One region of the Exiguobacterium sp. TDN 0502 genome, then DNA from elsewhere that is predicted to be linked to it. Evidence: a T-box and tRNA genes for the amino acid it is inferred to sense, from the RefSeq annotation. Region 1 holds a T-box; the other holds one or more tRNA genes.
What was found. The T-box of region 1 lies ahead of alaS (alanine--tRNA ligase). A T-box ahead of a tRNA ligase gene usually reads a tRNA of that ligase, here a tRNA-Ala.
Positions count from the first base shown of each region.

Region 2: it encodes a tRNA-Ala, which carries the amino acid that the T-box ahead of alaS (alanine--tRNA ligase) is inferred to sense. The anticodon was not compared.

Region 1 covers NZ_JBOZGJ010000001.1:30,012-44,942, reverse strand. The annotation lists gene ACRPK8_RS00240 (cysteine desulfurase family protein) at 1-1,021, shown strand, start outside; gene mnmA (tRNA 2-thiouridine(34) synthase MnmA) at 1,038-2,159, shown strand; gene ACRPK8_RS00230 (tetratricopeptide repeat protein) at 2,173-2,838, shown strand; gene ACRPK8_RS00225 (VOC family protein) at 2,884-3,432, opposite strand; gene recD2 (SF1B family DNA helicase RecD2) at 3,549-5,774, shown strand; T-box leader at 5,817-6,027, shown strand; gene alaS (alanine--tRNA ligase) at 6,085-8,727, shown strand; gene ACRPK8_RS00210 (IreB family regulatory phosphoprotein) at 8,762-9,031, shown strand; gene ruvX (Holliday junction resolvase RuvX) at 9,028-9,450, shown strand; gene ACRPK8_RS00200 (DUF1292 domain-containing protein) at 9,465-9,752, shown strand; gene ACRPK8_RS00195 (DUF1292 domain-containing protein) at 9,739-10,032, shown strand; gene mltG (endolytic transglycosylase MltG) at 10,111-11,259, shown strand; gene ACRPK8_RS00185 (O-methyltransferase) at 11,361-11,969, shown strand; gene udk (uridine kinase) at 11,986-12,633, shown strand; gene greA (transcription elongation factor GreA) at 12,690-13,163, shown strand; gene mtnN (5'-methylthioadenosine/S-adenosylhomocysteine nucleosidase) at 13,216-13,914, shown strand; gene ACRPK8_RS00165 (beta-ketoacyl-ACP synthase III) at 14,021-14,931, shown strand, end outside.
Region 2 covers NZ_JBOZGJ010000009.1:106,675-121,605, reverse strand. The annotation lists gene ACRPK8_RS11040 (flavin reductase family protein) at 1-123, shown strand, start outside; gene ACRPK8_RS11035 (hypothetical protein) at 266-688, opposite strand; gene ACRPK8_RS11030 (ATP-binding cassette domain-containing protein) at 688-2,589, opposite strand; gene ACRPK8_RS11025 (redox-sensing transcriptional repressor Rex) at 2,757-3,416, shown strand; gene ACRPK8_RS11020 (twin-arginine translocase TatA/TatE family subunit) at 3,416-3,613, shown strand; gene tatC (twin-arginine translocase subunit TatC) at 3,621-4,400, shown strand; tRNA gene ACRPK8_RS11010 (tRNA-Ala) at 4,504-4,579, shown strand; gene ACRPK8_RS11005 (S8 family serine peptidase) at 4,800-8,546, shown strand; gene ACRPK8_RS11000 (hypothetical protein) at 8,675-8,833, shown strand; gene ACRPK8_RS10995 (hypothetical protein) at 8,951-9,403, shown strand; gene ACRPK8_RS10990 (hypothetical protein) at 9,417-9,926, shown strand; gene ACRPK8_RS10985 (hypothetical protein) at 9,893-10,360, shown strand; gene ACRPK8_RS10980 (FecCD family ABC transporter permease) at 10,415-11,419, opposite strand; gene ACRPK8_RS10975 (FecCD family ABC transporter permease) at 11,419-12,420, opposite strand; gene ACRPK8_RS10970 (iron-hydroxamate ABC transporter substrate-binding protein) at 12,499-13,410, opposite strand; gene ACRPK8_RS10965 (ABC transporter ATP-binding protein) at 13,414-14,205, opposite strand; gene ACRPK8_RS10960 (NAD(P)/FAD-dependent oxidoreductase) at 14,390-14,931, shown strand, end outside.

The DNA of each region.
Region 1 (14,931 bases):
GGCTGGTCGGTCTGCTCGGGCAGCAATTGACAAAGCGCGCCGGCAAATCGCACAGGAATTGAACGCCAAACCAACTGAACTGATTTTTACGAGCGGCGGGACGGAATCGGATAATTATGCGATTTTGGGTGCAGCTGAGGCGGCGCGTGAAAAAGGGCGTCATCTCATTACGACACGGTTTGAACATCATGCCGTGCTCCATGCGTTTAAAGCGCTGGAAAAACAAGGCTATGACGTGACGTATCTCGATGTACCAGCAACAGGCGTCGTCTCGCTCGATGCCTTAAAGGAAGCAGTCCGGGAAGATACGACACTCGTTTCGATCATGTTCGGTAACAATGAAGTCGGAACGATCCAGCCGATTGCAGCATTCGGTCAATTTTTACGAGAACGCGGTATTTTGTTCCATACGGACGCGGTGCAAGTGTTCGGCAAACAAGCAATCGATGTCGAAGCGTTACAGGTCGATCTCTTATCCGCGTCTGGTCATAAGATCAACGGTCCAAAAGGAATCGGGTTATTGTACGCGCGGACCGGTGTGAAGTTAGCCCCTCACACGTTCGGAGGAGAACAGGAACGCAAGCGTCGCGCTGGTACAGAGAACGTACCGGGCATCGTCGGTTTAGCGAAAGCGCTCGAACTGATGATCGCAGAGCGTGATCAACAACAGGACCACATCAAACAGTTGCGCAGCGTTTTGCTAACGCGTTTGGATGAAAGTGGCGTCACTTACGAAGTCAACGGGGAAGAGGGATTACCTAACGTCCTCAATCTCTATTTCCCACGGATCGAGATCGAACCGTTCTTGATCATGCTCGATATGCGTCAGATGGCGGTATCGAGCGGGAGTGCATGTACGGCAGGATCCGTCGAACCTTCGCATGTCTTATCCGCGATGTACGGTGAAGATGAACGGACACGAGCATCGGTCCGGATCAGTTTCGGTCACGGAAATGATGCCCGGCAAGTCGAACTACTCGCACAAGCCTTGCAAGATGTCGTAAAATCGTTTCAGAATTAACGAAGAGGTGAAGTAAATGAATACACGAGCGAAAGCCCCGAGCGAAACGACAGTCGTCGTTGGGATGTCGGGCGGTGTTGATTCCTCCGTGACAGCTCATTTATTAAAAGAGCAAGGCTATAACGTCATCGGAATCTTCATGAAAAACTGGGATGACACGGATGAGAACGGCTTTTGTACGGCGACGGAAGATTATGAAGACGTCATCGCGGTAGCCAATCAAATCGGCATTCCGTATTATGCGGTCAATTTCGAGAAAGAGTACTGGGATAAAGTTTTCACGTACTTCCTCGATGAATATAAACTCGGGCGGACACCGAATCCGGACGTCATGTGTAACAAGGAAATCAAGTTCAAAGCCTTCCTCGATCACGCGATGCGCCTGGGTGCCGATTTCGTCGCGACAGGACATTATGCGCGTGCCGTCTATGAAGACGGAGAACACAAATTGCTTCGAGGTGTCGATGCGAACAAGGACCAAACGTATTTCTTGAACCAATTGTCGCAAGAACAGATCGCGAAGGCGATGTTCCCGATCGGTCACATGGAAAAATCAGAAGTACGCCGGATTGCAGAAGAAGCGAACCTCGCGACAGCGAAGAAAAAAGACTCGACGGGCATCTGCTTCATCGGGGAGCGGAACTTCAAACAGTTTCTTGGTCAATATCTACCGGCACAACCAGGTGAGATGCGGACGCTTGACGGGAACGTCATGGGACGTCACGATGGGTTGATGTACTATACGATGGGACAACGCCATGGACTCGGCATTGGTGGCGACGGAGAACCTTGGTTCGTCGTCGGGAAAAACCTAAACGAGAACATTCTCTATGTCGATCAAGGATTCCATAACGAATTGCTGTATTCGGAAGGATTGCTTGCTTCAGATGTCAGTTGGACATCTGAACGTCCGGTCGGTGAGACATTCCGTTGTACGGCGAAATTCCGTTACCGTCAACAAGATACAGCCGTCACGGTTCGTGTCCTCGAAGATGGACTCGACGTTTCGTTTGACGAACGGCAACGGGCGATTACACCAGGACAAGCGGTCGTATTCTATGATGGAGATATCTGCCTCGGTGGTGCGACGATCGATGCAGCGTATAAAGCAGGCGAACGCCTCGCTTATCTAGCGTAAGGAGCAAATAAAGATGAACTATAATGAAGTAGGATTCCGGCATTTAGAAGCCGGGAATTACGAGTTAGCAGCGCAAGCGTTTAACGACGCGATTGAAGAAAATCCAAAAGATCCGACGGCTTATGTCAATCTCGGCACGTTATTGCAATCGATGAACGATGCCGATCGTGCGCTCCGATTTTACGAACGAGCACTGATGATCGACAATACGTTCGCGAGTGCCTATTATGCAAAAGGGGCGCTGTTCTTTGCTGCTGATCAACTGGTCGAAGCAGAAGAATCATTGCGGGCAGCCTTATTATATGGGCTTGACGATGCAGATCTCCATTTCATGCTCGGGATGACGTATCAAAAGCTCGGTGATCCGGTACGCGGCTTACCTCGTTTGCAACGCGCGTCAGAATTGAACGGTGTCGACATCGAGATTGCGTTCCAATACGGACTTGCCTTAGCGCAAAACGAGAAGTTGGACGAAGCAGTCGAAATGTTCGAACACGTCTTAATGCTTGACGAAACGCATACGGATGCACGGTACAACTATGCGATTGCTCTTGCTTTCCTCGGTCAACAGGAAGCGTGTTATGCAGAACTTGAAGCGGTTCTTGCCTATCAGCCGGAACATGCTCTCGCACGGGATGCAAAAGCGAAGATGGATGCATTGTTGAAACAAGCAGACTGATCCAAAAAAGACGATTCCTTGCGGAGTCGTCTTTTTGTGTTTCATTCAATTCCCAACTTCACGGATGACGCGGAGGGGAGGACCAGAAAAATCTTCATAGGCTTCATCCATGTTTTTCGTGTACAGTTCGATGACGTTATTTTCCGTATCCTTGAAATAAGCAGAATGCTCTTTTTGATTCGATGTCTCCTGTTCGTCCCATTCTCTGAGCTTCACGGTAATCGATGCTTCCCGCAGTTGATTCAAGGCTTGCTGGAACTCGTCCTTCTCAACGTAGAAAGCACAGTGGACATGGACACCACCTTCATCGTACAACGTGTCCCATTCGGACACTGGTAAGTGTTTGACGGTCCGTTCTTCCATTGTAAAGTCCCGTTTCAGCCACAGACCGAGTCGAGTATTGCCACCAATGTAGAGCCACGTTGCCCAGACGCCGTCCTGCTTAGATTGTTCCTTGCTTGGTTCCGCGTCCTCAGGTGCCCATTGTTCGACGATCGGAATGCCCAGTGTCCCATTCCAAAAGCCGACCGCGCGGTCCATATCCTCGACTTCCAGTACTAATTCACATAATCCTGCAATCGGTAAACGTGCCATTCTCGAACTCCTCCTCGTAACGAAATGTTTCACGGTATCTTTCCCTGATTTAAAATCCGGTAAACGAATGCTATGATGAAAGCAGCGAATGCAAAAGAGAGAAAGAAGGTGGAGTGATGGAGCACCCCCATCAAGTCGTCGGGCGCGTCAAACGTGTGCTCTTTTCTTCTGAAGAAGAAGCACACTCCATTGTATTGATTGCCGTCAAAGAAAAGAATTTTGAGCTAAAAGAAACCGAGCTCGTCGTGACGGGTACCGGTGTCGGAATCGAGCTTGGAGGCACGTATCAAGCATTCGGTCGTCTCGTTGATCATCCACGCTTCGGGAAACAACTGAAGGCGGAACTGATTCGTCGTTCGGTTCCAATGACCAAACATGCAACGGTCCGCTTCTTGACGAATGGTTCGTTCACCGGCATTGGACCGAAGACAGCGAAAAATATCGTCGATGCTCTCGGGGAAGAGGCAGTGGATCTTATTTTGAAGGACGAACGTGTCCTCAACCAGGTTCCGGGATTAAAACAAAAACAAGCCGATATCATTTTGAGTCGGCTCGCGACCTTATATGGTGTCGACCAGCTGATGCTGTTTTTAGCACCGTTTGATGTCACGCCGAAACTAGCTGCAAAGATTTATGCTGCTTACGAAGGGGATGCCATGGCACGGATTCGGGAGAATCCATATTCCTTAATGTATGAAGTGAACGGGATTGGTTTTAAGACAGCTGATCATATCGCGTCGCACCTCGGACTTGTCGGTTTACATCCGGAGCGTGTCGCGGCTTCAATCATGCACATACTGGAACAGGAAGCAGGCGAGGGACATGCTTTTGCAACAGTTGACTCATTGCTGCAACGGGCCCCCCGTTTATTAGGTGAAGACCCGGGAGAGCGGCTGGAACAAGCGATCGAACTGTTACTCGCTGAAGATAAGGTCAAGCTTGAGGAAGGTTGCTTGTATCTGCCGACGATCTTTTATGCAGAAGTCCGGGCCGCAAAAGAACTAGCACGCGTCATGGCAAACGGCGCCGAACAGGAAGTCGATGTCGCGACGATCCTTGAAGCGATTGGTCACCTCGAAGAACAGTTCGGCATGGAATATGCCGCGCAACAGAGAGAAGCGATCGAGTTAGCCGTCAAAGCGCCACTGATGGTCTTGACCGGTGGACCGGGTACCGGTAAGACGACCGTCATCAAAGGAATTTTACATGCGTTGCAAGAAATTCATGACTGGCCGCTTGAGAAAAGTCGCGTCAAGACGGGAGATGTTTATCCGTATGTCCTTGTCGCACCGACCGGACGCGCAGCAAAGCGCTTGTCGGAAGCGACAGACGTACCAGCGATGACGATTCACCGTCTCTTGAAGTATGACGGAACAAACTTCCAATTAAATGAGGACCAGCCGATCACGGGCAAGGTACTGATCATCGATGAGTCATCGATGATTGATATCTACTTGTTATCGAGTTTGCTCCGTGCCGTCCCGAACGGAATGAAAATCCTGTTCGTCGGTGACCGCGATCAATTACCGTCCGTTGGTCCGGGACAGGTCCTCGCTGACTTGATGGATACGGAAGGGATTCCCGTCGTTCGATTGAACGTCGTCCATCGTCAAGCGGAAGATTCCTCGATCTTACGACTGGCGCACGATTTGAAGAATCGGACGACGTCTGCAGATTTACTAGCCCCACTCGCGGACCGCCGCTTTTATACCGCATCACCGCAAGAGACGTTACGCGGTATTTCTGCCTTTGCGGAAAAAGCACTCGCGAAAGGGTATTCGAAATTCGATGTCCAGGTTCTCGCGCCGACCTACCGTGGTCAAGTCGGAATCGACGAATTAAATGTCGCCTTGCAACGCGTCTACAACCCGGAAGAACCGAAGAAACGCGAAGTCAAACAAGGTACGCGGATTTACCGGACCGGGGATAAGATTCTCCAGCTCGTCAACAATGCGGAAGAAAACGTCTATAACGGGGATATCGGAGAAATCGTCAACATTTTCTTCGCCAAAGAGAATGTCGATAAAGTCGATAAAATCATCGCCCGGTTCGATCAGACGGAAGTCGAGTACAACCGGAGTGACTGGGATCAATTCACGCATGCTTATGCGATTACGATCCATAAGGCACAAGGGTCCGAGTTTCCAATCGTTTTGATGCCGGTCTATTTCACGGGGGCGTTCAAGCATTCCCGGAATCTGATTTATACGGCGGTCACTCGGGCGAAGTCGAGTTTATTATTGTTCGGTGATCCGCGGGCGTTCCATAAAGCGTCGCAAGAAGAGGAACCCCGGCGCCGGACACGATTGATTGAACGACTCGGCGGGGTGACAAAGACTTGACGGATGTCGTTCGATAGGTAATAATCACGATAGATGAATGGACGTAACACGTTGATGGAAGATAAGTAAAAGGGTAACTCGAGTCCAGAGAGAAGTGAATCTGCTGCAATCACTTTCTTGAGTCCCTTTGAAGCTCCTTCCGGAGTCGGGTGTAAACACCTGCGGGTCATCCCCGTTATCAGATGTTCGAGGTAAGCAATGGATTGCTTACGAACGAGGGTGGTACCACGGAAGCGATGCTTTCGTCCCTTTTCAGGGATGAAGACATCGCTTTTTTGCGTCCAAATAAAACCAATGGGGGTAACTGTTCATGAAAGCTCTAAAACCATTAACGGGTGCACAAATCCGTCAGATGTATCTTGATTTCTTCCAAAGCAAAGGGCATGCGATCGAACCGAGTGCTTCACTCGTACCGGTCGAAGACCCATCGCTCTTGTGGATCAACTCGGGTGTTGCGACACTGAAAAAATATTTCGATGGTCGTGTCATTCCTGACAATCCACGTATCGTCAACGCACAAAAATCAATCCGGACGAACGATATCGAAAACGTCGGGAAAACAGCGCGTCACCATACGTTCTTCGAGATGCTCGGAAACTTCTCTGTCGGTGATTACTTCCGCGAAGATGCGATCAAATGGGGCTGGGAACTCTTAACGAGCGATGACTGGTACGGTCTTGATCCGGAACGTCTCTCGGTCACGATTCACCCGGAAGATGACGCAGCGCGTCAAATCTGGTTAGAACTCGGCGTACCAGCTGAACGAATCATTCCACTAGAAGATAACTTCTGGGAAATCGGTGAAGGTCCATCTGGTCCGAACACGGAAATCTTCTTCGATCGTGGACCGGCTTTCGGAGATGATCCGAACGATTCGGAACTTTACCCAGGTGGTGAAAACGAACGCTATCTTGAGATCTGGAATATCGTCTTCAGTCAATACAACCACGATGGACATGGCAATTACACGGAACTTCCGCGTAAAAACATCGATACAGGGATGGGACTCGAACGAATGGCATGTGTCATGCAGGACGTACCGACGAACTTCGATACGGATCTGTTCATGCCGATCATTCACAAAACAGAAGAAATCAGCGGTAAAATCTACCGTGACGATTCGAAACTTGATGTGGCGTTTAAAGTCATCGCAGACCACATCCGTACGGTTTCATTCGCGATCGGTGACGGTGCGCTTCCTTCGAATGAAGGTCGCGGATACGTCCTACGTCGTTTACTGCGCCGGGCGGTTCGTTATGCGAAGATGCTTGGGATCGAACGTCCGTTCATGTATGAACTCGTCGATACGGTCGGAAACGTCATGGTCGACTTCTACCCACAAGTTCCGGAAAAAGCGGACTTCATCAAACGCGTCATCAAAAACGAAGAAGAGCGTTTCCACGAGACACTTCATGACGGTCTTGCAATCTTGAACACGGTCGCTCAGAATTCTAAAGCAAACGGTGAGCACGTCATCAGTGGTGAAGACGCGTTCCGTCTATATGACACGTATGGTTTCCCACTTGAGTTGACAGTCGAGTATGCAGAAGATCATCAGATGTCTGTCGATGAGGAAGGCTTCAAACTAGCGATGGATGCGCAACGTCAGCGTGCGCGCGCAGCACGTGAAGAGAGTGGTTCGATGCAACAGCAATCGGAAGTCCTCTCGACGCTAAAAGATAAAAGTACGTTCGTCGGCTATACCGACCTTAAGGCGGATGCGAAAATCATCGCATTGTTGCATGATGGAGAACGAGTTACAGAAGTCGCTGCTGGTGAAGAAGCACAAGTCATTCTCGACATCACACCGTTCTACGCTGAAAGTGGTGGAGAAGTCGCGGATACAGGAACTATCGAAGGCAAGGATTTCGTTCTTGATGTCAAAGATGTTCAAAAAGCGCCAAACGGTCAAAACTTGCATACGGTCATCGTCCGTACAGGGATCGCGACAGAAGCGGCAGACGTCGTTGCAACGGTCGAAGCAGCAGAACGTAAAGCCGTCACGAAAAACCACACGGCAACACACTTGCTCCACAAAGCATTGAAAGATACGCTCGGAACACACGTTAACCAGGCGGGATCACTCGTTTCGCCAGAACGTCTTCGCTTCGACTTCTCACACTTCGGTGCCGTGACACAAGAAGAGTTGACGAAAATCGAACAAGACGTCAACCAAGCAATCTGGGCATCGCTACCGGTCGATATCGAAGAGATGAACATTGCTGATGCAAAAGCAAAAGGCGCGATGGCGTTGTTCGGTGAGAAATACGGTGAAACGGTCCGTGTCGTCTCAGCCGGCACATATTCAATTGAATTGTGCGGCGGAATCCACGTCGGGAACACAGCCGAAATCGGCTTGTTCAAAATCGTTTCAGAGTCCGGTATCGGTGCAGGTACTCGCCGAATCGAAGCGGTAACGGGTGCAGGCGCGTATCGTGTCATGAACCAACATTTAGAAACACTCGAACAAGCAGCTGCTGTCTTAAAGACGAAGACGACGGAAGTTCCTGTCCGCATCGAAGCACTGCAACAACAGCTCCGTGAGACAGAACGGGCGAACGAGTCGTTGCAAGCAAAACTCGCGAACATCGAAGCAGCTTCGCTTAAGGATGATGTTGAAGAAATCAACGGTGTCCGTGTTCTTGCGAAACGTGTCGATGTCTCCGATATGGATGCCCTTCGCGGCATGATGGACGAGTTGAAGAGCTCACTCGGATCAGCAATCATCGTACTCGGCAGTGCGCAAGGTGAGAAAGTCAACCTCGTCGCAAGCGTCTCAAAAGATTTGATCGACCAAGGATACCATGCCGGTAAATTGATCAAGGAAGTCGCAACACGCTGCGGCGGTGGCGGTGGCGGTCGCCCTGACATGGCTCAAGCGGGTGGGAAAGATGCGTCGAAATTAGAAGAAGCACTCGCGTACGCTTCACAATACGTGCAATCACTGGCATAATAGAAACGTAGTGTATATGAAAGAGGTGATGAACGTGAGTCAGATGGATCAAACGATGAAATTCAACTTCCCGGAAGACGATAACAAAGCAGCGACACGTGATGTGTTGTTGACGGTCTATCATGCTTTAGAAGAAAAAGGATATCATCCGATCAACCAAATCGTCGGCTATCTCCTATCTGGAGATCCTGCTTACATTCCTCGTCATAATGACGCACGTAACTTAATTCGTAAGATTGAACGCGACGAATTGCTCGAAGAACTCGTGAAATCTTATTTGGCGGAGAGTGGAAATTCAAAATGAAACGTGCAATGGGACTAGATGTCGGTTCGAAGACGATCGGAGTAGCGGTCAGTGACTTGATGGGCTGGACGGCGCAAGGCGTCGAGACGGTCAAGTGGACGGAACCGGATTACCCGGAAGCCTTCAAACGGCTCGATGTCATCATGAAGACATACAATGTCGAAATCCTAGTCATTGGTCTTCCGAAAAACATGAACGGTTCCATCGGTCCCCGCGCGGAGGCGAGTGAAGCCTTCGCGAAGGAAATCGAACAGCATACCGGGCTTGAAGTCGTCTTCATGGATGAACGGTTGACGACGATGCAAGCAGAACGGATGCTGATCGATGCCGATGTCAGCCGCAAGAAACGAAAACAAGTCATCGATAAGATGGCAGCTGTCATGATCCTGCAATCGTATTTGGATCGGGCGAATCGATGAAGGAGGAGAAACCGATGGCTGAAGAAAAACGTCAGTATCTCTTCCCCGATGAAGAGGGCGGAGAGCATCTTTTCGAAGAATGGTACCGTTACTCGAGTGAACGTACAGGAAAGACCTATCTGTTTCTTGAAATGATCGGGAATCCTGACGAAGGAGCGGATGATCTGATCATCTGTGAGATTGATGAATATGGAGAAGGCGAAGATGATTTTGAACTGAGCCTGATCGATGAAAATGATGAGCAAACTTGGGATGAACTCGAGCTTGCGTTAAAGGAGCGGATCACTGATGCAACAGAATGAACCAACACGTTACGTAATTCCGGACGGCGAAGGAAATGATTTCGAATTCGTAGAACGTCTGCGTTACGAAAGCCCACGTTCGAGCAAGACGTACATCTTCCTCGAGCCAATCGGAGCAGATTATGACGAAGCAGAAGAAGTCGATATCTTCGTTTACGAACTCGACGAATACGGTGATGGAGACAACGACTTCAACCTCGTGCCGATCGACGAAGACGATACAGCGACTTGGGATGAAATCGAAGAAGTCTTTAACACGCTCGAAGATCAGTTAGACTAACCCGACTCATGACAGGTGACGTCGTAAGAGAGTTTCTCTTACGGTGTCACCTTGTTTTAAGAGAAGAAGGAGGAACCGATGGAGAACGAATGGAAGCAAAATGCTGAAGTCGAAAAAAGGCGACGCCGGACATCGCGCCGGATTACGCTGATCATCCTTTCTGTATTGTTGACGATTTTTCTAGTTACCAGTGCGGTCATCTATGTCTTTTTGAAAAATGCGCTGGAACCGGTCGATGAAGAAGCAACGAAATCCGTCAAAGTTGAGATTCCTTTAGGGGCAGGTACGAGTACGATTGCTTCCTTACTGAAGGAAAAAGACTTGATTGCGAACGAGACGATTTTCCGTTATTACGTCCGCTATAAAAATGAATCGTCATTCCAAGCGGGTACGTATACCCTGTCACAAGCCATGTCCCCGGATGAAATCATCGATGAATTGAAGACGGGTACGGTCATGAAGGCAGCTGATGTGAAAATCACATTACCAGAAGGTATCACGATGGATCGGCAAATCGCATTGATTGCGAAAGCGACGAAGTTCAAAGAAGAGACGGTCCGTAAGGATTTGACGGATGCTACATTCATCAATGGATTGATTGAAAAATATCCGATGTTGACGGATGAGGTGAAGAAAAAGGGTGTCCTATACGCACTGGAAGGTTACCTCTTCCCGGCTACCTATGAATTCGACAAAGGAAAAAGCATCAATCAGATCGTCGAAACGATGCTCGATGAGACTGAAAAGGTCTATGATGAGAACGAGGATGCAATTCGAAAATCAGGCATGACCTTCCATGAAGTACTCAGTCTCGGTTCCATGGTCGAGCGCGAAGCGGCAACACCAAAGGATCGTCGAGAAATCGCCGGCGTCTTTAAAAACCGTCTGGATGACGGTATGAAACTGCAGTCTGATCCAACGGTCTGGTACGGAACAGGTGAGAATACGGCCTTAACGACACTGAAGGATCTTGAAAATAACTCGAAGTACAACACGTATAAGTACGAAGGGATTCCAATCGGTCCGATTTCAACTGTCAGCAAGGATTCCGTATTAGCTGTCTTAAACCCGAATAAAACGAAGTATGTCTATTTCTTCGCACGTCCGCCAAGTGATAAACATCCACGCGGACAGATTCTCTATGAAGAGACATATGAAGAACATCAACGAAACGTCGTCAAGTATAAACCGGAATGGGTCGAATACGAAGCGAGTAAAGAGCAATGAGCAACGGGTTGGGTTGAAGCGGGAAGTTCGCTTCAAGTCAACCTGTTTATGCGGAAGAAGGAGTGAATGGCGTGAAGGATTTCACGACCTATGTCGAATCGATGATTCATCCACGGGATGCTCTGTTAGAAGAAATGGAGCATTATGCGGAAGAACATCATATACCGATCATCGAACTGACCGGTTCTGAAGTCTTATTATCGCTTTTGCGCTTGCAACAGCCGACACGTATTCTAGAAGTCGGTACAGCAATCGGATATAGTGCGATCCGGATGGCACGTGCGCTACCAAACGCGCGGATCACGACGATCGAACGGAATGCGAAACGGTACGAAGAGGCAAAAGGGTTCATTGCCCGGTCGGATGTGGCAGACCGGATTGACATCATTTTTGGGGATGCAGTAGAATTAGCCGAAACCCTTGAGGACCAGTTCGATGCGGTCTTCATCGATGCAGCCAAAGGACAGTATAAAAAATTCTTTGCCGGATATGGTCGACTCATTCCCGAGGGTGGTGTGCTCTATACGGACAATCTTTTCTTACACGGAGATGTCCTCGAGCCGGATCCGAAGACGTTTGATCGGAGAAGACGTCGTCTCGTACGTCTCGTCAAGGAATTCACGGTCTGGATGATGGAACAAGAACAATATGATACGACGATTTTTCCGCTCGGTGACGGGGTATCCGTCAGCCGGAAGAAGTCGAAATGATGGAGGAACAAATGACATGCAAAAACCGGTAGTAATTGGCGTAGCGGGTGGAACGGGTTCAGGAAAAACGACGGTAGCACGTTCGCTCGTCGATGCGTTTCCAAGCGAGTCAATCGTCATGATCGAGCAGGACGCATACTATAAAGATCAAAGTGACTTATCAATGGAGGAACGGTATCAGACGAACTATGATCATCCGTTCGCATTCGATAACGGTCTACTGATTGAACACATTCAGGCACTCCGTGAGAACATTGCCGTTGAAAAACCGGTATATGATTATGTCGCCCACACACGGGCTCAAGAAACAATTCGTCTTGAACCACGCGATGTCATCATCGTAGAAGGAATTTTGGCGCTTGAAGACGAACGGTTACGGGAACTAATGGATATTAAGGTATTCGTCGATACGGATGCTGACGTTCGTATTCTTCGCCGGATGCAGCGGGATATCAATGAACGGGGACGTTCCATTGATTCTGTCGTCGAGCAGTATACGAACGTCGTCCGTCCCATGCATTTGCAATTCTGTGAACCGACAAAACGTTACGCAGACATCATCGTGCCTGAAGGTGGCGAAAACCATGTGGCAATCGATTTACTCGTGACAAAGATCCGTGCGATTCTTGATTACCGCTCGGCACTTGATCAAAGAGGATATTGATTCCAAAAAAGATGTGAATATACTATACTAGTGGAATAAAAAGGAGCGTGACAAAAATGGCAGAAAAACAATACTACATGACGCTTGAAGGTAAAGCGAACATTGAAAATGAATTGAATGAATTGAAGTCAGTCCGCCGGAAAGAAGTCGTCGAGAACATCAAGATCGCCCGTTCGTTCGGTGACCTTTCAGAGAACGCGGAGTATGATTCGGCAAAAGAAGAGCAAGCAATGGTCGAAGGCCGGATTGCTCAACTCGAAGAGATGCTTCGTAACGTTGCGATTATCTCGGAAGAAGAGAAAGATATCTCAGTCGTTAGTATCGGAACGACAGTCACTTTCTTAAGTGTCGAAGACAATGAAGAAGATACGTACACGATCGTCGGGAGTGCGGAAGCAGATCCGTTTACAGGAAAAATTTCGAACGAATCACCAATTGCGAAGAGCTTAATGGGCCATCAAGTCGGAGATCAAGTCTCTGTCCCGGCTCCAGGCGGTGAATACGCAGTCAAAATCACATCAATCAAATAAAGAAGACAGGAGCCGGAGCAATCCGGCTTTCTGTATGATGGAGGAATGAAATATGCCAATCGCAATCATCGGTGCTATGGAAGAGGAAGTTAATTTATTACGGAATGAATTATCGGAACGTAAAGATACGGTCATCGCAAATTATCACTTTTATGAAGGTCTCTTGAACAGTGTACCGGTCGTCATCTTAAAGTCCGGCATCGGGAAAGTCAATGCTGCAATCGGTACAACACTGCTGCTCGATCACTATAAACCGAGTGCGGTCATCAACACGGGATCAGCAGGTGGATTCAAAGAAGGATTGACAGTCGGAGACGTCGTCGTCTCAACAGAAGTACGTCACCATGACGTTGATGTGACAGCGTTTGGATATGAGTACGGTCAGGTACCTGGAATGCCAGCTGCCTATCAAGCCGACCCTAAGCTTGTTGCAACAGCAGAAGCCGTCATCGAACGGATGGACGCGATTCGTGTCGTTCATGGATTGATCGCGACAGGTGATTCCTTCATCCATGATTCAGAACGTTCAGCTCAAATCAAGGCGCACTTCCCTGAAGTTACAGCTGTTGAGATGGAAGCCGCACCAATCGCGCAAGTCTGTCATCAGTTTGGTGTACCGTTCGTCGTAACCCGTTCGATTTCAGATAGCGCAAATGAAGAAGCGTCACTCTCGTTTGATGAATTCCTCGAGATTGCGTCAATCAATTCCGCTAAAATGGTCATGGAAGTCGTTCGGACATTAGCAGAGTAAGGTGGAAGGAAGGACGCGGGAAACCATGTCCTTCCTTTTTTCTTTGACAAAAGCGAATTAACGCTTTATATTAGTACCAGATACTAATAACAAAAGGGGATGCCTTATGAAGATCGGGATTGTAGGATTAGGAACGTCTTTGCCGTCACGCCGCGTGACGAATGATGAATTAGCAACGACGCTCGATACGAGTGATGAATGGATTCGGACACGGACGGGAATAGGAGCACGACGGATCGCGGCCGATGATGTCGATGTGACAGACTTAGCGACGGAAGCTGCTCAGAAAGCGCTGGATGATGCTGGATTGACAGTAGAGGACATCGGATTGATCGTCGTCGGAACGGCAACAGGACGTGCATTTCCTTCTACAGCCTGTATCGTTCAGGAACGTCTCGGGGCTAGAGGGGCGACCGCATTCGATATCAGTGCGGCATGCAGTGGCTTCATTTTCGCACTGCAAACGGCGGCAAGTATGTTAGGAACGGTGGAAGGCAAACATGCCCTTGTCATCGGCGCTGAAAAGATGTCAAGCATCGTCGACTGGTCAGACCGGTCAACTGCGATTTTGTTCGGAGACGGCGCAGGAGCTGTCGTCATCGGACCAACCGAACAGGCAGGATTGAATGCTTTCGAACTCGGAACAGATGGGCGCGGAGCGCATCTACTGTTTAAAGACATCGATGGACCGATCGAGATGAACGGTCGTGAAGTCTTTAAGTTCGCTGTTCGTAAATTACCGGAAATCGTTGAGAAGGTCATTCAAAAAGCAGACAGCACGCTTGAAGACATCGATATCTTGATTCCGCATCAGGCAAACCTGCGAATCATCGATGCAGCGTGCGAACGACTGCATATACCGCAAGAGAAAGTCATCGTCACAATCGATGAACATGCGAATACATCCGCTGCTTCAATCCCACTCGCACTTGAAGAAGCACGTCAGCAGGGACGCCTGACACCAGGTACGAAACTTGTACTTGCTGGATTTGGTGCCGGATTGACATGGGGAGCAGC
Region 2 (14,931 bases), on a different contig from region 1:
GCGGATGAACTCGTCGAGTCGTTCCGGATCGACGCGGCAGGATTAAAAGCTGTTGCGCGTTTAGCGGGGAATGATTATGCGACGATCGGAAAGACGTTTACGATTGCCCGACCGACAGAATAATAAAAGCATGAATGTTTGATGTATGGTCAGATTCACTTTGACGACCAATGTTTACATGAACAGTTAAAGAAAAGGGAGTTGAGAGACCGGACCAGATTCCGGAATTTCAACTCCCTTTGTTCATTAGGTTGCCAGTCGACTTTTAAGGTTGCGGATCGACTTCGTTCGAAGAAGTCTCAAGTCCATGTCGTTTACTTCCTTGATAACCATCTAAGAGGTAAAAAACGATGGCCAGTGCCCAAATACCGACACAGCTGATTAAAAAGGCGACCAGTGGAGAAATACTCCCGTAATAGGCCAGAATCATCGGATCATTGAGTTCGACGAACAATTGAGTCGTCAGAAGTGTACAACATAATCCGGAGAGCAGGCTGACAAGAAGACCGCTCCACGTCTGGATGACCAGTCCGATCATACAGGAAATAAGGATGAACAAAGGATAGACGGCATTCAGAGCATCCGGACGGATGAAGGCGGACACGTAGTCCGCATACATCGGGACGAAATAAAGGATGCCGGATAGCAGTCCTTGAATCAAGTTGATGAAAAAGCTTTTCGTTCGCATCAGTGTTGGTTCTCCCATCGTTCCATCAATTCGAGTAGATCAACATCAATCTGATCCCGCTCGGCAGACAGCGCCGTCGCTTTCGGAATATCATTGAAGACTTCCGGTTCACAGAGTAACTGTTCGATTTCCGTTGAACGTTGTTCGAGTCGTTCAATCTCCTGCTCAAGCTGTTCGATCTGTTGACGGCGTTTCTTTTCTTCCTTCTGTGCCTCTTTATCGATCGTCTTCGATGCTGTGACTTTTGCGGCTTTCGCCTCCTCGGCTTCAAGGCGGGCAATCTCTTCTTGTTCCGCCTTCTTCTCCGTATAGTACGAATAGTCACCGAGATACTCTGTCACACCGGTCTCGCTCATCTCGATGACACGGGTCGCGATCCGGTCGATGAAGTAACGGTCGTGGGAGACGAACAGTAGCGTTCCTTCATAGTCGACGAGGGCATTTTCAAGGACCATCTTCGAATCCAGGTCCAAGTGGTTCGTCGGCTCATCGAGGACGAGGACGTTCGTTTTCCGGAGTTTCAGTTTTGCGAGTGCGAGACGTCCGCGTTCGCCACCGGATAACTCGTGGACGATTTTGAAGACGTCGTCACCGCCGAACAGAAATTGTCCGAGGACAGAACGGACTTCCTGTTCGCGCATCAGTGGCCATTCGTTCCAAATCTCATCGATGACACGATTCCGGTCATTGAGCTCTGCCTGCTCTTGATCGTAATAGCCGATCGAGACGCCGGTTCCGAAGCGGAAATCACCGAACAGGGGACGAAGACGTCCGACGAGAACTTTTAGGAGCGTTGACTTCCCGATTCCGTTTGGTCCGACGAGGGCGAGGGATTCGCCGCGTTGCAGGCGGAACGTAATGTCTTTTGAGACGGCCTCTTCGTAACCGATCGCCAGCTGGTTGACTTGCAGGACGTCGTTCCCGCTTTGTTTTTCAATCGGGAAGGACAGGACCGTACTGCGTTCATCGCCATCTGGTCGATCGAGCCGCTCGACCTTCTCGAGCCGCTTCCGGACACTTTGGGCACGTTTTGTCGTCGTCGCCCGGGCGATGTTGCGTTGAATGAAGTCCTGCATCTTCGCGATTTCTTCTTGCTGCTGTTCGAACTGTTTCATTTCCTGGTCATATAACGCTGCCTTTTGCTCCAGATACTTCGTATAGTTCCCGGTGAACTTACGACAGATGTTACGCGAGAGCTCGTAGACGACATTGACGACCTGATCGAGGAAATACCGGTCATGCGAGACGATCAGGACGGCACCGCGGTAGCCGCTGAGATAACTCTCGAGCCAGGCGAGCGTATCGATATCCAGGTGATTGGTCGGCTCATCGAGAATGAGGAGTTCAGGTGCTTGCAGGAGCATCTTCGCTAAGGCGAGACGTGTCCGTTGACCACCGGATAACGTCTGGATCCGGCGCGAATAATCATCCGGATAAAAGCGCATCCCGTGCAGGACGGAGCGGATATTCGCTTCAAACTGATAACCACCGGCTTCTGAGAAGTCATGTTGCGCTTGATCGTATGTCTTCAGGAGACGATCGTAAGCGACCGGATCGTTCAAGATATGCTCCATGCCCATCTCGATCTCCATCCGGCGCAGTGTCCGTTCTTGCTCCTGCAGATGTTCAAAGACGGTCAGCATCTCGTTCCAGATCGTCTCATTCGATTCGAGACCACTGTCTTGCGCGAGATAACCGATTTTGACGTCTTTGCCTTTCATGATGTCACCGGAGTCGTGACTGAGTTCACCGGCAATGATTTTAAGCAAGGTTGATTTACCGGCACCGTTTCGACCGACGAGTGCGATCCGGTCGCGTTCTTGTACTTCGAGTTTGATATTTTCTAAAATCGGCTCGACGCCGAATGATTTCGAGAGTTGGTTGACTTGTAAGAGTATCATTTCCATCCATCCTTCCACCCTTTAGTCTATCACGAACAAAAGCACGCGGTCCTGCGGAATATATTATTTGTGACTCTATGTGAAGTGGTTTACAATCAAGGAGAGTAGAAAGCTTTTTGCAAAGATTTGGGTGCCACGATGGATGTGGCCGAAGGGGGAACTGCAGGATGAATGGACCAGACACAAAAATTCCACAAGCGACAGCAAAACGGTTGCCGCTATATTATCGTTTCATCCAAAGTTTATACAATTCAGGTAAGCTCCGCGTCTCTTCTGCTGAGTTAAGTGAAGCGGTGAAGGTTGATTCAGCAACGATTCGTCGCGATTTTTCCTACTTTGGGGCACTGGGAAAAAAGGGCTATGGATACAACGTCCAACACCTTTTGACGTTTTTCCGGAAAACCTTGAATCAAGATGAGGTGACGAATGTCGCCTTAATCGGGGTCGGTCATCTCGGAACAGCGTTTGCAAATTATAACTTTTTAAAGAATAATAGTACTCGGATAGTCGTTGCGTTTGATGCGGACGAAGAGAAGGTCGGAACAACGACGCATGACGTTCCAATCTATCATGTTTCGGACATGAAAGAGCAAATCGAAGCGAACCAGGTCGATGTCGCCATCTTGACGGTTCCGTCCCAGTTCGCACAGTCAGTAGCGGATGAGTTAGTCGAGTATGGTGTGACAGGCATCCTGAACTTTACGCCTGCACGATTGAACGTGCCGGCAAGTGTCCGGGTCCATCACATCGATTTATCGATCGAGTTGCAGTCGTTAGTTTATTTCATGAAGCATTATTCGCAATCAGCTGAAGGAGTGAAATCATAATGGAAAACCTTATCCCGCTCACACTAGGTATCGGACCTGCGAGCATCGGATTAATCGCAGTCGTCGCGTTGATCATCTTCGGACCGAAGAAGTTACCGGAGTTCGGTCGTGCTGCCGGTCAGACATTGAAAGAGTTCAAGAATGCCACAAACGGCATCATGGACGATGATAAAAAGGACGAACCGAAAGAGAAGTGATTGAATCATGGCGGTTGATCAAGAACAAAGCATGACGTCGCACCTCGACGAACTGCGAAAGCGGATCGTCTGGTCGCTCCTCATCGTCGTCGTCCTGTTCGCTGTCGCGTTTCCGCTCGTCCGACCGCTCGTCCGTTTCCTGCAAGCGGATTTAAAAGAGCTTGGTATCGGCTTGAATGCTTTCAACGTCGCAGATCCTTTAATGTTATATTTAAACCTCGCGTTCATCATTGCGCTGATCTTAGCGTCTCCGTTTTGGATGTACCAACTCTGGGCGTTTGTCCGTCCGGGACTGTATGATAAGGAACAAAAAGCAACATTGACGTATATTCCGGTCATCTTCTTTCTGTTTTTGTCCGGAGTAGCCTTCTCGTATTTCTGGTTGCTACCGTTTCTGCTTGAAGTCTCGACGGATCTCGGGAAGGAACTTGGCATCGAACAAGTCATCGGGGTCGAAAACTATTTTAGTTTCTTGATCCGGTTGACGATGCCGTTCGGTTTATTGTTCCAGCTGCCGGTCGTGACGATGTTCTTAACACGTCTTGGTCTTGTGACGCCACATCTCATGCGGAAAAATCGGAAGTATGCCTACTTCGCATTGTTCGTCGTTGCGGCATTGATTGCCCCGCCGGACGTGACGTCGCATTTGATGATCTCGGTGCCGTTATTCGTTTTGTATGAAATCAGCATCCTGATTTCTGCGCGAACGTATAAAAAGGTCTTGATCCTTGAACAACAGGCAGAGCTTGAACGACAGGCGGATATCATGCGTGAATTGAATAAATGAATCGTGAATTCCTTCCAAATCGTGGAAGGAATTCTTTTTTCGTGAAAGCGTTATTTTTATATTGATAAAGTAGTTAGTGATGCGTATACTAAAGATAATTCATGGGGGCTTAGCTCAGCTGGGAGAGCGTTTGGCTGGCAGCCAAAAGGTCGTCGGTTCGATCCCGATAGTCTCCACCATCTTCATACATCCAACCCTTCGAGCAATCGAAGGGTTTTTGTTTGTTTCCAGTTAAATTCCTCATAATATAATATGGTATGAAAAAGAAATAAATTAAAAAAACAGACAAAACTAAATTGTTTATTCCCATTAAATTCATTAAACTAAAAATACAGAATTTTCGTTTAACTGTTTTACCATCATTTTATTATGGTTTTTTAGAAAAGGAGAAACGAAAGCATGAAGAAGAAGATTGCGCTTATGGCGGCCGTCCTGATGACGTCCTCCAATTTAGTCAGTGCCCAAGGTGCACTGTCGTCGCAAGACAAAGCGAGCGGGCAAAAGCCGCAAGCACTCTCACTGAAGAAGTCAGGGCAGGAAAAAGTCTACAAGCAGTCGGATAAAGTCCGTGTCGTCATCGAGATGGATCAGAAGCCGGCAATCCAGATCGCACAGGCGCAAAACAAGCGGTATAGCACATTGAGCAATACCGAAAAGGAATCGATCAAGGATCGTCTCGTCAGCGTTCAAAAAGCGGTTAAATCAGCGATCGCTAAAAAAGCGATTCCCGTTACCTATAAAGAAAGCTTCACGACCGTCATTAACGGATTCAGTGGTGAAGTGAAGTTCGGTGATATTGAAAGCATCAAACGACTTGCCGGCGTAAAGGATGTACATATTGCGCATGAATACGCGCGTCCAGAAGTGGCGAAAGCTGCAAAACCAGATATGTTGTACAGCAAGGATCTCGTCCATGCTAAGGAAACATGGCAGGATTACGGATTCAAAGGGGAAGGAACTGTCGTCGCCGTCATCGATACGGGAATTGATCCGTCGCATAAGGACATGGTTTTAAGTCCAGAGACGAAGATTGATTTAACAGCGTCAAAAGTCGAAAGTGCTAAAGAAACAAAAGGCTTAAAAGGAAAGTACTTCACGGAAAAAGTACCGTACGGCTATAACTACGCCGACCACGATAGCGAAATCCGTGATTTAGGTGCGGGCGCGTCGATGCACGGGATGCACGTCGCGGGTACGGTCGGCGCAAACGGGGATGAAGCGAATGGCGGCATCAAAGGAGTTGCACCGGAAACACAACTGCTTGCGATGAAGGTCTTTGGTAATGATCCAGGGATGCCATCGACATTCAGTGATATCTATATTAAAGCAATCGATGACGCGATCGCTCTCGGCGCGGATGTCATCAATATGAGTCTCGGTTCGACGTCATCATTCGTCAATGCAGATGATCCGGAACAACGCGCAATCGTCAATGCGATGAACAACGGGATCTTATGTGCGATTTCTGCCGGTAACTCGGCATTCGCCGGTCATGGTGCCGGTAACCCGTACACAGCAAACCCGGATATCGGTGTCGTCGGTGCACCAGGATTAACGAGTCAGGCACTCCAAGTCGCATCGCTCGAAAATACAAAATTGACGCTTGAAGGCATGGCGCTGACGATCGACGGGCAGGATGCCGGTTATTTGGCCTACCAAAAACAGGATTCACCGAATCCGATTGCTGTCTTTGATAAAGAGCCGAAGGAAGTCGTATATGTCGGTGACGGTCAAGAAGCGAACTACGCTGGTAAAGACGTCAAAGGGAAAGTCGTCTTCGTCGTACGTAACGGTAACTTCAACTACAGCATGATCCAAGCAGAAGCGGAAAAACAAGGGGCAGCAGGTGTCATCATTCGTGGTAAAGTCGATCACGGCGATTACGTCAGCATGGCCCTCAACAATCCGACAATTCCGATGGTGACGCTCAGTCTCGCGGACGGGAACGATCTTGAAGCAAAAGCAAAAGAGGGCAAGGCAATCACTGTCACGTTCGATGGAAAAGCAGTCTCCGCCGATAATCCGGTCGCAGGACAAATGTCTGACTTTACGTCTTGGGGTGTCACACCAAGCCTTGACTTCAAACCAGAAATCACAGCACCTGGTGGAAAAATCTACTCGACACTTAACGATAACGAGTATGGCGTCATGAGTGGAACTTCGATGGCGGCACCACATGTCGCTGGTGGAACGGCACTCGTCATGCAACGGATCGCAAAAGACTTCAAGGTTAACGGTGCGACACGCGTTAAGCTCGCGAAGAATATCTTGATGAATACGTCGCGTCCGCAACTTGATCAAGGAAAATACAATGCTCAGCAAAACACAGGCAACTTCTACTCCCCACGTCGTGAAGGCGCGGGACTGATGGACCTGCGTGCTGCCATGAAGACGCCAGTCGTCGTCACGGAGACGAAGTCAGGTGAAGGGAAGGCGTCCTTGAAGGAAGTCGGCGAGAAGTTCACGTTTACGCTTGATTTGAAAAACTACAGCAGTGAAAAAGTGACGTATAAGCTAGCGGGAACCGTTCAATCGGATCTCGGTGCGGAAGGGTCGAACTTCTTAGAGGCGAACGGAATCTTCAAAAAAGGAACGATCGGAACAGTGGATGCAAACACGGGCACATATCCGATCTCATTCGCAGTCGGCTCGAAGAAAGCAAGTTCGGTCTCGATCAATCCGAAGAGCTCAACGAAAGTCAGTGTATCGGTCGATCTGAAGGATACAACGGACTGGGCAAACGAACTTCCGCTCGAACAAGTCTTTGAGAACGGCTACTTCGTCGAAGGCTTCGTCCGTTTGATTGATACGAAGAGTAAAAATCCAGAACTGACGGTTCCTTACGTTGGCTTCAAAGGAAAGTGGGATCAAGCTCCGATTCTAGACGCACCACTGTACGATGAAGACAACACGTTCTACGGATTGACAGGTCTAGCGACTGAAGTGAAGGATGATTTTGAGTTCCTCGGCGCGAACGCTGCTGGAGACGTCGTCGCAAACAAAGTCTCGTTCTCACCAAACAACGATGGTAGCGCAGATGAAGCTTTCCCGATCATCTCGTTCCTTCGTAACGCGAAAAAAGTCGAGTACTCGATTCTTGACCGGAATAAAACAACGCTCCAGAAGCTCGATATGCAAACGGACGTCGTCAAGAACTACTACGATAGCGGTTCAGAGGACGGATACACACCAGTCACAAGCGCTGCTTGGGACGGAACGATCAACGGGAAACCGGTCAAGGATGGTCTTTACTACTACAAAGTCAAATCCGTGATCGATTATCCGAATGCAAAATGGCAGTCGAACCTATTCCCAGTCTATGTCGATACGAAAAAACCGGCGGCAACCGTGAAGTGGGATGCTAAGAAATCAATGCTCTCGTGGACAGCAGGTGACCAAGGAACAGGTGTCGCGTCATACGATATCCTCGTCAATGGTAAGAGTGTCTTGAAACAACCGCTTGCTGCAACGGAAAAAGCGTATACGTTGACCGATCTTCCGGAGCGCGCGAAGATTGCCTTCGTCGTGAAGGATTATGCCGGAAACAGTGTGAAAAAAGACGTCAACACGACGGGTGTCGATAAAGCCGTACCAAATGTTCAAATCGATACACCGGTCGCACTTGGTCTTGCGACATCAAAAGTCATCAACATCGCAGGTCACGTCTCGGATGAGTCAGGCATTAAATCGTTCAAGATTAACGGTAAATCTGTCAAACTGCGCTTTGATGCGGCGCAACAGAACTATGCGTTCAGCCATGACGTGACGTACACGACGGATGGCGTCAAGTCATTCAAGGTTGAGGCGTACGATGGTAAAGGAAATCGTATAGCGTTCAACCGTCAAGTCATCATCGACACAGAATTACCGACGATTCGCGTCACTGCACCAAAAACCGTTTCAAGCAAAACAAAAACAGCTGAGATGAAGATCGTTCTTCGCGATAACTACAGCGAATTACGCTTTGACTTCAACGGGAGTGCGGAATACCGCCGGACGTTCAAAGAGCCGTACGTCATGAAAGCCTTCAAGAAGACGATCACGAAAAAAGTGACGCTCAAAAAAGGAAAAAACACGTACAACTTGAAACTGAAGGATCTTGGTGGACACGTCGTTACGAAAACGGTCGTCATCACTAAAAAATAAGTGAACGATGAACAAGCCAGGCGGAAATCCGTCTGGCTTTTCGTTGTGTGTAGAAGCGCTTTGAAGGGTTTATCAGACGAATAGAGGGGGAATTTTAAGAACAGAAACAAGTCAGAGGGGGAACCACCATGAATCCGTTCACGACCTTAATCGCCTTCATCGTAGGGTGTCTCGTCTTATACCTCGGTATCCGTGACCGAAACGGTTGGCTGATCGGTGTCGCGATGATACCGCTCGCGATCGTCGCCTACAGCGTCATCTATCTGATCATTCAGGTCAGTGCGTAGACGTTTTTGAATTACGTCCTACCATTACGGTAGGACTTATTTTTTTGGAAATATCATCAATCGTGAAACTCACGGACTAAAATGTAAGTATATGACAGTATAGAGAGGTGGATGATCATGGAACACGTACATACACAAACGGATGCCTTGGCAGCGCTGTACGAAGAGATGCATCAGAAGACGAAGACCGGCATGTGGGTCATGCTTGCGGCATTCTTAGCGCTCAGTAACACGCTCGAGAAGCCAGTTTACGCGATGATCGTCCCATTATTGTATTTTGGCTATGACATGTTCGTACAACGGAAGCGGTTCGCGCTTGTTGCGGAATATACATCACAGGCTTCAGCAAGACGTCTCTATCAGGTACATGTGCTGATCGGCATCTTACAGTACGGAGCGCTTGCCGGTCTGATCGTTTGGGCAGCCGATCGACCAGATACGTCTTTCTTAATTGGTCTAATCATCATCGTCATCCCGTTTTACTGGATCTGCAGAAAAACGCTAGAGTATATCTCACGAAAGATTGACCCAACGTACATATCGGAACAAGAAATCCACAAAGCCCGCTAAAGGAGACGATGTCATGCAAACGGCTCGAGAAGAACGTCTACAAAAACTCGCCCTCGCGTACCGGGACGTCGAATGGCTCGGTACACGCTGGTACTGGAACGTGCTCTTATTCATAACAGTCGGCATCCTGATCGAGTGGACCGATATCTCCTTGTTGATTTTGACGATTCCAGCCCTTTTTCTCGGTTCCGATTTTCGCTACCAACTAAAAAAACGAAAAATTCTAGAAGGTTATCTCTCAAATGCACAAATTCGCCGGCAGTTTCTACTCCGTATCGGCAGTCATGTTCTGCTGTACGCCATCTTGACGGTCGTCATCACCCAGACGATCGAGGGACCGTTCTGGCAGATGCTTGTGGCAATTTTTGCGATCTTAACACCGCTCTATTTCATCAGCGAATGGATCATCCGACGCGACGGGGCACGTGATCCCGATTATATCAGTGACAGAGAAGTAGCCCGCTTCGTCAGACAGAAAGGAACTTCGAAATGGAACACGTATTCGAGCGACAAGCACGTCTGAATGTAATGAAACGACCGGTGCGTATCGTCACCTATGTCTTTTTAATCCCTGGACTGATTTTTGCTGTACCTGCTTGGTTTGTGCCGGCGTTGGCATCCGTCTTTAGTCAGGTCATATTCTTTTGTCTTTGCGGAATTGGAGTCGTTCGGGAAATCGTCCGGCTACGACTCATGAAGTCCTATTTAACACCATCTATCTATCAACAGACTGTTCAAAGGGTCGCTCGCCTGACAATCATCGGTTATGTCGTAGCGTGGTTGATCGCCGTCGTCATGCTGTCGATTCCAAATGCTCCCGGTTATTTATTCGTTCTTTTACTTGTCTGGAGCGGTGGAGTCGGTCTTGGCGTCACTCGACTGAACCGGTTGGCAAAACAAATCGATCCGGCGTACGTGACGATGGGAGAAATCGAACGTGCGTGGTGGAAACGATAAAATCAAAAGATCCGCATCCATCAGTGAAAGACGCTGATGGATGCGGATCTTTGATTATTTTTTTAACAGCAGATAGATGAAGTATGGTGCTCCAATCAAGGCGACGACGATCCCGGCCGGTACACCGTCTGGTCCCGCGATGTTGCGTCCGATCGTATCAGCGAACGCAAGCAACCAGCCGCCGAGTAAGAGGGCAATCGGTAGGAAGAACTGATGTCGTGGTCCAACGAGCGCTCGAGCGATATGTGGCGCCATCAGACCGATGAAGGAAATCCCACCGGTGACAGAGACGGCAGCAGCGGCGAGTGCAACGGCTGTCAGCAAGAGTTGGATCCGTTCTTTTTCAATCGCGACGCCGACCCCGATCGCGACCGGCTCATTTAAGGCAAGCAGATTGAGCTTATTCGCTTTATAGAACGTCAGCGGAATCAAGACGAGTAACCACGGTAACAGTGAGTAGACGAAGATCCAGTCCGTCCCCCAGATGTTACCGGCGAGCCACTTAGCGATGAAGTCGACCTTTTCACGACGCGTCGATGAAATCAGGATCACCATGATTCCAGACAGCGCCATCGAGAAGCCGACCCCCATCAAAATCAAGCGGATCGGTTGCAGTCCTTGCAAGCGATCGTACGAGAACAGGTAGATCGCTGTCGCGGTGACAAGTGCACCGAAGAAGGCAGCGATCGGTAACAGATAGATGAATGACCCGACATCGGTTGGGAAGTACAGGAAGAACAAGGCGACGGCGACGCCAGCTCCCGTATTGATGCCGATGATACCCGGGTCAGCGAGTTCATTGCGGGTGATGCCTTGTAAGATTGCACCGGATAAGGCGAGCGCCATTCCTGCCATGACGGTGATGAGCAGTCGAGGTAAGCGGAGCGAATAGAGGACGAACTCCTCTTTGAACGAACCGTTTCCAAGTAATGTCGGCAGTAAACGATCGTACGACAGAGAAGCAGGTCCAAGACCGATGCTGACGATAAGTGTTGCGATCAATAGTGCCAGTAACGTCCAAAACGTCAGTTGCTGGCGACGGCGTAAACGAGATTCCATCATGAGAAAGCACGCCCTCCTTTCCTAACGATCAAGAGGAAGAATGGTAGCCCGAGCATCGAGACGATTGCGATGACCGGAGTCTCATAGGGTGCGTATAGTGTCCGTCCGATCGTATCGGCAAGCAACATGAACGTCGCACCGAAGATTGCGGTCATCGGCAGGATGAACCGATAGTCCGTCCCGACGATCGCGCGGACGATATGCGGAATCATCAGTCCGATGAATGCCATGTTGCCGACGAGGGCTACGGCAGCACCGGCAAGCAGGATGACGACGACATAAAGCACGGCTTTGATCCGCTGGATGTTCTGCCCGAGTCCAAGCGCAACTTCTTCCGATAGACTGAGGATCGTCAATTGTCGTGAGAAGATGAATGCAATCACGATGCCGATCGCAATGACCGGCGCGATGACTTGAAGTTGTCCCCAGGTCGATCCGACGAGTCCGCCGGATGTCCATTGGGAGACATCTTGGGCAATCTTGAAGTAGATCCCGATGCCTTCCGCAATCGCGTACAGAAAAGCGGAGATCGCGGAACCGGCAAGGACGATCCGGAGCGGTGAGAAGCCGCCTTTTTTCGAAGCCCCGATTCCAAAGACAAGTGCTGCCCCGAGTGCCGCACCGACGAAACACGCGATCATGATCCCGAAGTAGTCAATTTTCGGGAACAGGACGATGACGAGCGCAAGTGCCGCATTCGCACCTGCTGTCAGACCGAGTAGACCGGGATCAGCAAGGGGATTGCGGGTCATCGCTTGCATGATGGCACCCGAGACACCGAGTGCCGCACCGACGAGGATCGCTGCCAGTTCCCGTGGCAAGCGGATTTCCTGGACGATTTTTGCTTTTTCATTCAACGGTCCGAACGTCAAAGCGTTCCAGACTTCGCGGATCGTCGTATCGGCAGCACCGAACGTCATCGCGATCCAGAACATCCCGAAAAAGAGGACGAGACCGAGTGTGATTTTAATGCCGAACGGAATTCGACCAGCTGACATGAATGTCGCCTCCATTTCTGATTCAGTGAGTGAGCCACAAAAAAAGGGAGGGATCCCGCAGGTTCCCTCCCTTATTCATTATGCGCCAAGGAAACTTTTCTTGAAGAACTCGAGTTGACGTTCGAGTGTGAGCGGATCGTTGAAGTAGAACTCCTTCGAATCGACTTCGAAGACCCGATCGTTTTTAACGGCTGGAATGTTCTTGAACGTGTCCGTTTTCGTAAATGAGTTGTCCGCTTCCGCACTCTTACTGAAGACGAGGTAGTCGCCTGCGTATTCAGGAAGGACTTCTGGTGACAACGCATAATATCCGTCTTTTAATGCCATCTTCGTGACTTTATCTGGCATTTTCAATTTCATTTCCTGATAGAGGATCTCTGTTCCACGACCCCAGTTGTCGCCGAAGACGTAGAGTTGTTTATCGAAGCTTTCAATGACAGAGACAGTAGCATCTTCACCGATTTTTGCTTTGATGTCTTTACCGGCAGCAGCAGCGCGTGTTTTGAAGTCTTTGACCCAGTCGCGTGCTTCCTGTTCTTTGTTGAGCAATTTACCGATTTCGATGTGTTGCGTCAAGTAGTCGACTTTTCCGTATGTGTACGTGACTGTCGGAGCAATCTTTTTAATTTTATCGAGGTTTTTCGTTGTTGAGTAGCCGATGATCAAGTCTGGTTCGAGTTCGATGATTTTTTCAACGTTCTCTTCCGATACTTCCGTGACATCTTTGAGTTTGTCGAACTTCGGATTCGCTTTTGACCACGAATCGACACCCACGACAGGAACGTCGAGTGCCATGACGTTGCCGGCGAATCCAGCGAGGACGACGACACGTTTTGGATGAGCTGGAACTTTGATGTCACCATTCTCCGATTTGTACGTGATCGTCTCGTTTTTCGACCCAGACGTTGCGTCGTCTTTTTTCTCCGTATTGCCACACGCTGCGATGACAAGCGTGAGAATGAGTAAAACCGGTACAAGTAGTTTCTTCATGATTCAATCTCCCTTGATTAAGTTGTAGGTGATACACATCGGCTTGTTCGTCCGCGGATCGCGTCCGATTTCAGCATCGATATGGAATACTTCTTGTAAGACGTCTTTTGCGATGACTTCCTCACACGTTCCGGCTTTGACGACTTCGCCGTTTTTCATGGCGATGATATAGTCGGCGAACCGTGCCGCTTGATTCAAGTCATGCAGGACCATGACGATCGTCCGTCCTTCGGTCCGGTTGAGATGCTCGAGTAGTTCGAGTACCTCGAGTTGGTGGGCGAGATCAAGATAAGTCGTCGGTTCATCGAGGAAGATGATATCCGTCTCTTGGGCGAGTGCCATCGCAATCCAGACCCGTTGACGTTGACCACCCGACAGCGCATCGACCGGACGATGTTTGAATGCCATCGTATCCGTTGCTTCGAGTGCCCAATCGATGATCTCATAATCGTGTTTCGTCAAGCGTCCGAATCCTTTTTGGTACGGGAAACGACCGTATGAGACGAGCTCTGCGACCGTCAGACCACTTGCACTCTCTGGAGTTTGTGGCAGAATAGCCATTTTCCGGGCAAGTAGCTTCGTGCTTTCCTTGGCGATATCAAGACCATCGAGCAACGCACGTCCCGATTGATGGGGAATGATCCGTGTCATTGCTTTCAATAAAGTTGATTTGCCACAACCATTCGCCCCAATGATCGTCGTAATCTGACGATCGGGAATTTGGACGGACAAGTCTTTGACGATGGGACGATCACCGTAGCCGATATTGATTTCTTCTGTTGCTAAACGTACCATACGCGACGACTCCTTCGTTGTTCTCTCCATTTTCACTGATAATGATTATCACTATCGTCTCACTAACCATACCAGTCCTGTAAAAACGCTGTCAACATTTTTTCTTGTGTTCAAGAGATGTTCACGTTATCATGAGGGAGTGAGAATGATAATCAATAACAATCAAGGATGAGGAGTGAGTGAGATGAGGGAACAGGAGTTGTTCGACGTAACGATCATCGGTGGAGGACCTGCAGGGTTATATTCGACGTTCTATAGTGGTCTTCGGGGCATGAAGACGAAATTGATTGAGTATCAAGCAGAACTCGGAGGAAAATTGCACGTTTATCCGGAAAAGATGATCTGGGACGTCGGTGGACAGCCGCCGATCACTGGTGAAAAACTCATGGCTCAACTCGTCGAACAAGGACTGACGTTCCAACCGACTGTTCAATTGAATGAAAAGATCATCTCGATCGCAAAAGACGTCTTCGGAAACTTCGTCTTAGAAGCAGAATCGGGTCGGATCCATTATTCGAAGACGGTCATCGTCGCGGTCGGCGGCGGCATCCTCAATCCACAAAAATTAAAAGTCGAGGGTGCGGAGCGCTTTGAAGTGTCGAACTTGAACTATACCGTCAAATCGATTGAACGTTTCAAAGGAAAGACCGTCATCGTCTCAGGCGGTGGAAATTCAGCGATCGACTGGGCGAATGAACTCGAACCGGTCGCGGAAAAAGTCTACGT